2 regions of the Paenibacillus sp. FSL R5-0407 genome follow, and region 2 is predicted to be linked to the other one. Evidence: riboswitches for the same ligand, from Rfam matches in the RefSeq annotation. Region 2 holds a riboswitch; the other holds the start of a gene.
What was found. Region 2 has a riboswitch for S-adenosylmethionine ahead of metA (homoserine O-acetyltransferase MetA). Riboswitches for the same ligand answer to the same signal wherever they lie in the genome.
Positions count from the first base shown of each region.

Region 1: linked by a shared signal. The riboswitch ahead of NYE70_RS12370 (methionine ABC transporter ATP-binding protein) and the one ahead of metA (homoserine O-acetyltransferase MetA) in region 2 are both predicted to bind S-adenosylmethionine.

Region 1 covers NZ_JBBPAX010000001.1:2,555,008-2,561,318, reverse strand. The annotation lists gene NYE70_RS12390 (DUF2515 family protein) at 1-640, opposite strand, end outside; gene NYE70_RS12385 (thioredoxin family protein) at 793-1,158, shown strand; gene NYE70_RS12380 (COX15/CtaA family protein) at 1,371-2,315, shown strand; gene NYE70_RS12375 (Cthe_2314 family HEPN domain-containing protein) at 2,413-3,129, shown strand; SAM riboswitch class I at 3,224-3,382, shown strand; gene NYE70_RS12370 (methionine ABC transporter ATP-binding protein) at 3,484-4,509, shown strand; gene NYE70_RS12365 (methionine ABC transporter permease) at 4,509-5,177, shown strand; gene NYE70_RS12360 (MetQ/NlpA family ABC transporter substrate-binding protein) at 5,234-6,097, shown strand; gene NYE70_RS12355 (SDR family oxidoreductase) at 6,277-6,311, shown strand, end outside.
Region 2 covers NZ_JBBPAX010000001.1:24,719-31,029, reverse strand. The annotation lists gene mqnC (cyclic dehypoxanthinyl futalosine synthase) at 1-990, opposite strand, end outside; gene NYE70_RS00150 (trans-sulfuration enzyme family protein) at 1,184-2,374, opposite strand; gene NYE70_RS00145 (PLP-dependent transferase) at 2,367-3,554, opposite strand; gene metA (homoserine O-acetyltransferase MetA) at 3,573-4,508, opposite strand; SAM riboswitch class I at 4,628-4,755, opposite strand; gene corA (magnesium/cobalt transporter CorA) at 5,176-6,111, shown strand; gene NYE70_RS00130 (HRDC domain-containing protein) at 6,180-6,311, opposite strand, start outside.

The sequences.
Region 1 (6,311 bases), 2.5 Mb from region 2:
CGATCCAGAAGCGCTCCCAGAAAGGGCGCATAAACTCGGACACATGAAAATAGGGCAGCAGATGAAAACGGCTGGACCCGAGCTCCCGGCTCTTGATATAGAGAAGAAGCTGCGGGTAAGCGTCCTGGAAGATCAAGGCATTGCTCCGCTCCAAGAAGCGGTAGTACGCCTTTTTCTCGCTCTCATCCAAGAGATCGGCCAATCTTCCGCGCAGGTCGGTCATATTCCAACCGGCATTTCTGGACACCATATGGGCAAGAAACGCCCAATGGAGCTCCGGGTAGGCCTGGTAACATGCCAGATATGCCTCCGTGCGGGTAATGTTGCTGCTTACCGCCCGGCCGGTTGCCAAGGCGATTTCCTCCGCCAGCTCCCGGTCCGCCTCGCTCCAGGCATCTTCCCGGGCCGCTCTGGCCGCGGGACCCCGACGCAGCAAATCTTCAAGCTCCGTCGCCACCGTCCGGGCGGAGGCTTCATTCCATTCGAGGGAAAGCCGCTCTTCGCGCAGCCGGCTGGATTCGGCAATTCCGGCGGCTTTGCCCTTTACCGCCTCCCCGATCACGGAAGGCAGCCGCCGCAAAAAATCCTTGAGGCCGGGGGCCGAAGCCGGACCGTCCGGATTACGTGGGCTTTGCTTCATGGTATCCCCGCTTTCTTTGTAGAGACTTTATGCATCACGTATTTTACTTTGAACATCCATTATAAGTATGGCCAAAAATTTGACTTCCACTCCGGGTTTTGGTTGACTAAGTAAAGGAGTTCATAAACTACAGGCAGAAAGGAATGAAGCTAATGAAACAGGTGCAAAGCGCAGCTGAATTTAATGTAAGTATTCAATCCAGCAATCTCGTAGTAGCGGTCTTTAAAGCGGACTGGTGCGTAGACTGCAAATTTATCGATCCGTTTATGCCTGAAATTGAAGAGAAATACGGTGACAGAATAGCATTGATCGAGGTGGACGTGGACAAGGTAGGGGACGTTAGCCAGGAACAGAACATTTTGGGAATCCCCAGCTTTGTCGCTTATGCGGACGGCCGTGAACTGATCCGTTTCGTCAACAAGCTTCGCAAATCGCGCGAGGAGATCGAGGATTTCCTGAACAAGGCGCTTGATGTTTACCATACATTACACGATACGCCGGAACGAAAAGACGGATAATCGGCCCAGCTGAAAACCCGACTTTTTGAACACGTATTTCACATTATTCAAACGACAAAAATCACATCGCCCCTGGCTCGTACAGGCGGCGATGTTTGTATTTGTGAACATTTTGTCACAGTTTCTCTATGATTAGCTCTATTCGATCAGGTATAATGATTATGATTTATGGATGTTTGTATCTCCTTACACTGATATAGCGGGTGAGCATTTTGAATACGAAGCAATTGAAATGGCTTAGCTATATTTCTTGCTTAGTCATGTTCTTGGCAACACTGGGCGGAAGCGTGGTTACCAAGACCGAATCGGGCCTCGGCTGCGGCAATGATTGGCCTCTGTGCCACGGGAAATTCGTACCGGCCCACACGATCGCCTCCTTGATCGAATACTCGCACCGGGCAGTCAGCGGAGCCGCGGGCTTGTTGTCATTGGCGGCCTTTGTGGCGTTTTGGATGTACCGGAAGCAACGCCGGGATCTGCAGATTTATTCTTTTCTTGCGCTTGTATTTGTCATGGTTCAAGCCGTCATGGGCGCGATGGCGGTCATATTTCCTACGTCTTCGGCAGTCATGGCGCTGCACTTCGGCTTTTCACTGATAGCTTTTGCCAGCTCGGTGATTCTCGTCCTTGGCATTCGCGAAGATGAAGCCAGGGAGAACGGGAAGCAGCCCGCGCCGACCAAACTGTATGTTTCCCGCGGATTCCGTAATTTGACCTGGTTCGCTACAGCCTACACATACATCGTGGTATATATCGGCGCCTATGTGAGTCATACCGATTCCGCCGGCGGCTGTACAGGCTGGCCGCTCTGTAACCGGGAACTCATCCCGGAACTTTCGGGCGGTGTCGGCATCGCTTTTATTCACCGGGTTGCGGCTGCGCTGCTGTTAATCCTGGTAGCCACGGTCGGTCATTTTGCCTATCGTAAACATCCGGGGAATCGGGAAATCCGTTCACTCGGCGTAGCGGCCACCGTGTTGATCCTGGTACAGGTATTCACCGGCGCAAGTATTGTGTTCACGTTGAACAATTATGAAGTGTATTTGTTTACCTCTCTTGCCCATATCATTGTTTTGGCGGCCTTGTTCGGGGTACTTTGTTATATGAGCGTCAGAACTTGGCAGTTAAGCAGAAACAAGGACGGACGTGCTCAATAACATTGTGCAGGAATGAGCTTAGAGACATTCGGGAAGTGTTATACAATAGGCAGGGAGAACGGATACCCGGATTCATTGACGGAAGCGAGGAAACAATATGCTGCGAAGCTTGCTTGGCGAACCGCCAAGAGAAAATGAAGGTCTGCTGAAGGACGCTATCGACGCCATGGTACAAATGACGAAGCTGCTGCAAAAAGAAACGGAGCTTCATAAAGACCCGACCCATGATTTTCGGAAGCTCGAAATTTGGACGCTCGGTCTGATCGCTTCGCTGGATGAATTGGAGCAGTGTCTGCATGCGGCTTCCTTCTTTCGGAAGAAGGTAGTCCACGATTCGGAGGCGGATATGGATCCGATCGAGCGGGGCGATTATGCGCGATACGTATTTTTTTACAAGGACGGATTCATCCGCGTGTTTGCCACGCTGGACAAGCTGGGCACGGTGCTCAACGAGCTGTTCGATCTCAAAACCTCCAAAGTCAAAGCTCATTTCTCATACTTCACGGTGCTTCGGCAGTTCCGGTACATGAAGGTACATATGGAGCTGGGAGATCGGCTGGTTGCCATTAAAGAGAAGTATAAGGAACCGCTCGCCGTCTTGAGACAGCGCCGCAATACGGAGATCCATTACATGAATTCGGAAATGAAGGATGATCTTTGGCAGCGGCATCAGACTTTGCATGGGAAAATAGAGCTTGAGGATCTGGACCGTCATCTGCACGATTTGGAGCAAGGTTATCTCATGGTTTGCGAAACGCTGGAAGCGTCTTTTTCATACGCGAATCAGCGCTGGAAGAAGGTTTCGGGGAGATAGAATATATTTCCGATCGGGCTACGTATTTTTTCCTTTGACAAAACAGGGCAAAACTCCTATACTCTAAACTAGTTTCAGAAATAATTTCATATTTTTCTTATCGAGAGAGGCGGAGGGAAAGGCCCGATGAAGCCCAGCAACCGATTCGAATCAGGTAGGGAGCTACGGCCCCGTCATGCCGATACCGAATGTCATGGTGCTAATTCCTTCAAAATCGCGTTGTGCATGCATCGCAGGTTTTGACAGATGAGAAGGCATTGTCTTTACGTAAAGAGAGCCCTTTGAATCTGTGGGGCTCTTTTCTGTTTTTGCTGGATATACATGGAAAAATTGCGCAAACAGGAGGCTATAAGTTTGATTGAACTCAAACAGCTCACTAAAATATATGGCAGCAAAAAGAAGACGACCACCGCGTTATCCGGTCTTAACCTGAAGGTGAACAAAGGTGAAATCTTCGGGGTAATCGGGCACTCCGGCGCGGGTAAAAGTACGCTCATCCGCTGCATCAACTTGCTGGAACGACCTTCCCAAGGCGAGGTTTGGGTCGGCGGCACGGATCTGACCAAGCTGGGCAAGCGGGAGCTTCAACAGCACCGCCGGAAGATCGGTATGATATTCCAGCATTTCAACCTGCTGTCTTCAGCCACAGTATATGATAATGTCGCATTTCCGCTAACACTGACCGGGACTCCCAAGGCCCAGATCCAGGACAAAGTGAATGAACTGCTGGCTCTGGTCGGGCTGGAAGAGCACCGCGGGAAGTATCCCGCCCAGTTATCCGGCGGACAGAAGCAGCGGGTAGGCATCGCGCGGGCCCTGGCCAGCGATCCGGATGTGCTCCTATGCGACGAAGCTACGTCGGCCCTGGATCCGCAAACCACGGATTCCATTCTGAAGCTCTTGCTTGATATCAATCGGAAGTTCAATCTGACGATTCTGCTGATCACGCATGAGATGCATGTCATCCAGAGCATTTGCGACCGCGTCGCGGTCATTCATGAAGGGGGCATCGTGGAAGAAGGGCCGGTCACCGAGGTGTTCCTGAAACCGCGGCATTTCGTAACACGGGAGTTCATCAATCGTGACGCAGCCGGCTCGGCCGGCGAAGAAGGCTTGAAGCTGGCGGCATCGGTGCCTCATCCGGAATGGGCGAGACTGGTGAAGATCACATTCCTCGGCGCCAAGACCTATGAATCGGTGTTGTCCCAGGTGGTCCGGGAAACCGGCGTAAACTTCGCGATTCTGCAGGGGACGATCTCAACGATCAAGGACGTGCCGTACGGCAAACTGACGGTTTCCTTTGAAGGAGACGACGAGAAAGTGGAGCGGACGCTTGCTTTGTTAAGAGAACGGGATCTTGATGTGGAGGTGATCGGGTAATGTGGGGGTTGGACTTTTCTAAAATCGACTGGGCCGAAATGGGCACAGCTTCTACGGATACGCTGCAAATGATGGGCTATGCCACCCTGTTCACGTTTCTGATCGGATTGCCGCTGGGCGTGCTCTTATATACCTTTTCCCGTTCCAGTTCGCCGGTTCTTGGGTGGGTCTATCGGATTCTGTCCCTCATCGTCAACATTATCCGTTCCGTACCGTTCATCATTCTGATCGTTGCTCTAATCCCTGTTACCCGGGCGATTATGGGGGTATCTTCCGGAGTGGAAGGAACCATTCCGCCGCTCGTGATCGGAGCCGCTCCGTTCTTTGCCCGTCTCGTCGAGACGGCGCTGCGCGAGGTGGATCGCGGGGTCATTGAAGCTTCGCACGCGATGGGAGCTACGACCTTTCAGGTCATCCGCAAGGTGCTGCTGCCGGAATCGTTGCCCGGCCTAATCGCAGGCATGACCATTACCGCAGTTACCCTGGTATCTTACACCGCGATGTCGGGTATGGTAGGAGGCGGCGGACTCGGCGACTTGGCGATTCGTTACGGGTATTACCGCTACGAGAAGGAAGTTATGATTGTCTCCGTTGTTTTCATGGTCATCCTGGTGCAAGTGCTGCAAATGCTTGGTGACCGGCTGGTGATTCATTTTACGAGGAAATAAGGAAACCTTATATAGATTAAATCCTTATTCAAAAACTATTAGGAGGTCATACTGTTATGAAGAAATGGACTTTTTCGTTATTGACGCTGGCTTTGGTTCTGGTACTCGCCGCTTGCGGCAACAATGCAAAGAACGACAACTCCGCGGCAGGCAATACGCCGGCTGCAGGGAACGACGCCGCGAATACTCCGGCTGCAACCGAACCGGTTAAACTGGTCGTTGGCGCAACCGTACCGCATGCGGATATTCTCAAGTTTATTGCTCCGAAGCTGAAGGAAGAGGGCGTAGAGCTGGAAGTCAGAGAATTTACGGACTATGTACAGCCGAACGTTCAAGTATTCGAAAAACAACTGGATGCAAACTATTTCCAACATCAGCCATACCTTGACGAGCAAAACGCTCAAAACAAATTTGATCTGGTATCCGTTGTCGGCGTGCACGTAGAACCGATGGGTGCATACTCCAAGAAGCTGAAATCGGCTGACGAAATTGCTGACGGCGCGAAAGTAGCGATCCCGAACGATGCAACGAACGGCGGACGCGCTCTGCTGCTGCTTGAAAAACAAGGTCTGATCAAGCTTAAAGAAGATGCAGGAATCATGGCTACTAAAGCGGATGTTACCGAAAATCCGAAAAACCTGAAATTCATCGAAGCTGATGCCGCAATGCTTCCTCGTCAATTGGAAGAAGTGGACCTGGCGCTGATCAATACGAACTATGCGCTTGAAGCCGACCTCAACCCGGTTGAAGATGCGCTGTTCATCGAGGATGCTGATTCGCCATACACCAACATTTTGGTATCCCGTCCGGACAACAAAGATTCCGAAGCGATCCAAAAGCTGGCTAAAGCGCTGACTTCCGAAGATGTTAAGACATTTATCCAAGATACCTATAAAGGTGCTTTGGTACCGGCATTTTAATAAATAACGAATTAGCCTTAAACGCCTGACCATCCCGCTGCTTAAATGCAGCGGGATATTTGTTTATATACCTGAACTGTCCCGGAGGACGTTGTTGCCCTTCACCGGAAACTCGTTTGTGAGAATGTCTTAAATCTTTTATACTTGAAAAGAAGGTACTGGTGAGGAGGAGAAGGACGTTGGTGGGAAAAGTCGCCCTGATTACGGGAAGCGC
Region 2 (6,311 bases):
ACCGGCGGAGGATACGACATTTTCTTCAATCATCGTACTTCCAAAATCATTGCAACCATACTGCAGGGACAACCTGCCGACTTCTGGTCCCATCGTAACCCAGGAGGACTGCAGATTCTTAATATTGTCGAGCACGATCCGGCTGATCGCTACGGTCTTCAAGTAAGATTCCGGCGTCTGGCGGTCCACCTTGAGATTGGTGTTGTCCGGCTGGAACGTCCAAGGAATAAAGGCAAGGAAGCCTTCGGACGGATATCCGTTCTGAATGCACTCGTCCTGCGCTTCGCGGACACGAAGCAGGTGAAGCGCGCGCTCTTCCATCGATTCACCGAAGCCGATAACCATGGTCGCGGTTGTATTCATGCCGATCCGGTGAGCCGTCTGCATCACATCCATCCAATCGCGCCAGGAACCTTTCGCCCGACTGATTTTACGCCGGGTACGGTCATCGAGAATTTCCGCTCCGCCGCCGGGCAGCGAATCCAATCCCGCCGCATGAATCTCGCGCAGCACTTCCTCGAGAGAAAGTCCGTTAGAAACTTCCTTCATTTTCAAAATTTCCGCAGGAGAGAACGAATGCATCGTAATTTCCGGGAATCTGGCCTTGATGGCTTTCAACAAATCCGTGTAGTAACTGAACGGCAAATTCGGATTGGTTCCGCCCTGCATCAGAATTTCGGTTCCGGCAACATCGATCGTTTCCTGGATTTTTTGAAAAATAGTCTCATCGGGCAGCACATAGCCTTCTTCCGAGCCCGGACGACGATAAAATGCGCAAAACCGGCAATACACGTCGCAAACATTCGTATAGTTTACGTTCCGTCCAATGACGAAGGTCGTCACCGGGTCGGGATGCTTTCGCTCCATTAAAATGTTGGCCACATGACCCATTTTCTCCACTTCGTCCGACTCAAACAGCTTGATCGTATCTTCAAGGTCGAGGCGCTCCCCTTGCAGCGCCTTGTCTAAAATATGATTAATTGCGGTCATTTGGCTGCCTCCTAGCGTTTTCCTAATAGTGTGAGTTCAAAAAGTCGACTTTTTGAACTACATCTGATAAATAATCAAAAAATTCCAAAACCATACCAGATAATCGTAACACAATCATCTTCATTATAAAATAACCTCCCGGAATTTAGAACAGCACCCGATCAAGCTCGGGTGCTGTTAAGGAGGCGAAGTATTAGCTGTTCTTCAGCGCCTGTTCCAGATCGGCGATCAAATCGCCGATATCTTCAAGACCGACGGAGAAGCGCAGCAAGCCGTCGGTAATGCCGCGCTCATGCCGGACTTCCTGCGGCATGGACGCATGTGACATCATGGCCGGGTACGACAGGATGCTTTCGACAGCGCCAAGGCTGACGGCCACAAGCGGAAGCCGGACCTTGCTCAGCACTTGCTTCGCCCGCTCGCCCGAGCCGACGTCGAATGATACGACCGCGCCGTAGCCGGCCGATTGCCGTTCCTGAACGTCACGACCCGGGTGTTCAGGCAGGCCTGGATAAAACACGGCGTCAATATCGTCCCGCCGGCTCAACCAATCGGCAAGCTTGCGAGCACTGATTTCGCTGTGCGCCATTCGCGCGCCAAGCGTCTTCATGCCCCGCATCAGCAGCCAGGAATCCTGGGCACCAAGCACGGTGCCGAGACCGTTCTGCAAGTATTTCAGACGGTTCCCCAACGACTCGTTCCGGGCCACAGCCAGACCGGCCAGAACATCGCTATGCCCGCCCAGGAATTTCGTCGCGCTGTGCAGCACGATATCTACGCCAAGCTCAATAGGCCGCTGGTAGTACGGTGTCATAAATGTATTGTCAACGATGCTGAGCAAGTCATTTTCCTGAGCCCACTTCGCGATCAAGGCGAGGTCCGTGATTTTAAGGGTCGGATTGGACGGCGTCTCCATAAACACGGCCTTCGTATTCGGCTTCAGAGCCGCTTGAACTGCGGCAAAATCCGTCATGTCGACGAAGGTCGCCTCAATGTTCATCCGGCTTAATATATTGGTAAGCAACCGATATGTACCGCCGTATACATCTTCCGTCACAATCAGATGATCGCCGGCCGAAAACAGCATGAACGTGGTCGAGATCGCCGCCATACCGCTGGCAAACGCCAATCCGCGCGAACCGCCCTCGAGAACCGCTATATAATCTTCCAACGCCTGACGGGTCGGATTGCCCGAACGGCTATAGTCGTATTCCGGCGGGTTAAAGATGTCGTGATGATGGAAAGTGGATGCCTGGTAGATCGGGACGCTGGACGCCCCCGTAGCGGCGTCGACTTCATTTCCGAAGTGGATCAGCTTCGTATCGAATTTCTTGGCCGGTAATTCCGGCGATCCGCCTTGCTGAGATTGTCCGCTATCACTCATTCCCTTGACCTCCTTCGACTTCCAGCCGAGCTGCCTCGAGTGCCTGACCCAGGTCCGCGATCAAATCCTCCGCATGCTCAATACCTACCGAGAAGCGGAGCAACCGGTCGTCTACACCAACCGCTTCGCGGATTTCCACAGGAATGTCGGCATGGGTCTGAACTGCCGGATAAGTCATCAGCGATTCCACTCCGCCCAGACTTTCCGCAAAAGCAATCAATTCCAGGTGCCGGAGCACGGGCTCAACATAACGGGCATCGGTTACTTTAAAAGCAAAGATCCCCGTATTGCCGCTCGCTTGCTTCTTTTGAATATCATGACCCGGATGATCCGGCAGTCCGGGATGGAACACCTCCGCGATTTGCGGATGCTGCTGCAAGTATTTCGCGACGGCGAGCGCATTGCTCTCATGGCGTTCCATTCTCAGTGCCAAGGTCTTCATGCCGCGCATAAGCTGATAGGAGTCGGTTGGGCTGAGCACTGCACCGATGGAATTGTGAAGAAAAGCGATCTCGCGTGACAATTCTTCACCCTTCGTGATAATCAAGCCGGCAAGCACATCGTTATGGCCGCCCAAATATTTGGTCGCACTGTGGACGACAATATCCGCGCCAAGTTCAAGCGGGCGCTGAAAATATGGCGTCAGCAGCGTATTATCCACAACGGTCAGCAGCTGATGACGCTTCGCCCAAACAGTAACCGCCTCAATGTCGGTAATCATCATCAACGGATTGGTCGGAGTTTCAATGAATACCGCTTTCGTATTCGGTTTGCGTTCGCTCTCAAGGGCGTCCAAATCGTTGGTATCCACATAGGAAGCGCTAATTCCGAACCTGGACAATATCCGCTCCAGCAACCGGTAAGTTCCTCCGTACAAATCAAGCGATACGATCAGATGATCGCCCTGGGAAAACAAGCTGAATACGGTCTGCAGCGCGGCCATACCCGAACTGCAGGCAAATCCCGCGTCCCCGCATTCGAGTGCCGCGGAAGCTTCTTCAAGTACAGTTCGGGTCGGGCTCTTCGTACGGGAATAATCAAATCCCGTGCTCTGACCGAGCCGCGGATGCCGGAACGCTGTCGCTTGATATATCGGGTAGTTTACCGCACCCGTGACCGGCTCTTCTATCGAACCGATTTGTGCCAATCTGCTCTCCAAATGCCATTTGTTCTCTTTCACCTTGAATACCCCTCCACTTTAGATCTGATAAATAAATTCGGCCAATTGATCGATATCATAGGGTGTTTCCTGATACACATAGTAATTCAGCCAGTTGGAGAATAATAAATTAGCATGCGCTCTCCAGCTTGAAGCGGGAGTTTTGGAAGGATCGTTATTCGGATAGTAGTTGACCGGCAAGTCGATGTCGAGTCCTTTAGCGACATCCCGGTCGTATTCCCATTTGAGTGAACATGGATCGTACTCCGAATGGCCGGTTACAAAAATCTGCTTCCCGTCCCGCGACGCTACGAGATAGATGCCGGCTTCTTCGGATTCCGCCAAGATTTCAAGCTCAGGCACGCGTTCGATATCTTCCCGGGAGACATCCGTGTGACGGGAGTGGGGCACCTGGAACACTTCGTCAAAGCCGCGCAGAAGTTTCACATGCGGATTGTTGACCGTATGCGGGAACACGCCGAAGCACTTTTTCTCCAAGTTCAATTTCCGGACGCCGTAGTGATAATAGAGACCCGCTTGGGAAGCCCAACATATATGCATCGTCGAAGTTACGTGGCTTTTGCTCCATTCGAAGATTTCCTTCAACTCTTCCCAATAATTCACTTCTTCAAATTCAAACTGTTCGACCGGAGCACCCGTCACAATCATACCGTCAAAGCGGCGGCCTCTGATTTCATCAAAGGTTTTGTAGAACATGTTCAGGTGTTCCGCGGACGTGTTCTTGGAAGTATGTGACCGGGGGTGAAGCAAAACGATCTCGACCTGAAGCGGCGTATTGCCAAGCAGACGCAAGATTTGAGACTCCGTCGTTTCCTTGATCGGCATCAGATTCAGAATGGCGATGCGCAGCGGACGTATATCCTGCTGATAGGCCCGGCTCTCATCCATCACAAAAATATTTTCGTTCGTAAGCACTTCCTTGGCCGGCAAATGATCCGGTACTTTAATCGGCATAATTTTCACTCCTTCTGACGACTAGACTGGAATTTTGCTTGCTGAAAGCGGGCGTTGACAAGAAAAAAGACCTCACTCTTAACATAGAGAAAGGTCATCATTTATTCCTGAATGCTCCTCTCTCATCTCTCAGAGACCGGGTGCCGACAAATCGCACTACTCGGTTCCGCAAGAATTAGCACCGTGCGACGTATCGCCGGTTGCCGGGTATCATCGGGCCAGTCCCTCCACCTACTCTTGATAAGAAAATCGTCTAAGTATTTAGTTTTGTAATCAAATTTAAATATACTGATTTTCATTATACATGAAATGTATATTTTCACAAGCCAAATGCCCTTATTTGTCCACAACTTTTTGGCTTGAAACAATTCACACCCCGGCGTTATACTAGACAAGTGTTTAAGAGGCACTATATCCCTAATAACAAAGAGGTGAATCCGAGGATGGAAGGCGACCCGAGTCCGCAGTGTATTATCCTGAAGCAACAATCGCATAGGAAACCGATCAGCAGGCGCCCTGCGGGTAATAACGGGCACTTTCTTTTCCCGGTGTTTTCATAAAACGCCTTATTCGGCGTTCCCGCACCGCCGCTGTATCACCTTCCTGTGCTCAGCCAGACCAAAGTGAGCATAACCGGCTGCTTCCAGCCGGAAAGGGAGTGAAGAGCATGAAAATCCGTCATGTAGTCGCCGGTGTATTTACTCCGGTAGCAGATGTAGAAATGACAACAACACCGCCTGAGCAAGGGTTCTATTGGATCGATGCCGATGTTGAAGACCTGGCCCTGCTTCAGCCGCTGTTCTCATTGCACGATCTTGCGGTGGAGGATTGTCTTACCGAAGAAGAGCAGCGTCCAAAAATCGAAACTTATGACAACCACTATTTTATTGTAGTCAACAGTATCCGTTATGATGACGAGGAAATCTTCTTGCGGGCGCTGAACGTTTTTCTGGGCCGGCATTATATCATTACCGTAACCAAACAAAAAATCAACGAACTCCGGGCTGTAAAGCCGATCCTCTGGGAACAGGAGGTCAGCGAGCCCGACCGGTTCCTTTATTTCCTTATCGACCTTGTGGTTGACAATTATTTCATCGTCGGTGACCGGATCGAAGTCAAGATCGAGAAGCTGGAAGAAGACATTCTCATGCATACCAAGCGGTCCCATCTTAACGAAATTATCGGTCTGCGAAGCGAAATACTCTGGCTTAAGAAAGTGCTGGGTCCGCAAAAAGAAGTGATTAATATTCTAAACAAAAAAGACCTGCGGCTGATCGACGACCAATTGCAGAAATATTTCAGCGACATCTATGAGAACGCCGTTAAGATTTCCGAAAACTTCGATACGTTCCGGGAACTCGTAGGAAACTTACGAGAAGCTTATCAGGCCGCCATCGCCAACCGTGCGAATGAAATCATGCGCGTGTTTACGGCGATTACGACGATTTTCATCCCGCTTACGCTAATTACCGGCATCTACGGAATGAACTTCGACCATATGCCTGAACTTCATTGGAAGTACAGTTACTATGTTGTCCTCGGCATTATGATCGTGCTTGGAGCGGGAATGTTCTATCTGTTCCGGAAACGGGACTGGATCTAAAATTCAGCAAAGCCGGCAAACGGCGAACCATGAACAGGTTCGCCGCTTGCCGGCTTTTTTAGAAGGATTTAACCCGCCTTAGGAGCACGCTCCTTATGTCGGCGATATGAAATCCGCAGAAGCCGCAGCCGTTCGTAAAGCTTGTCCAGGCCTCCGGCATCAAGCGTCTCCTGATCATAAACCCGCTGCAGCACCGGCTT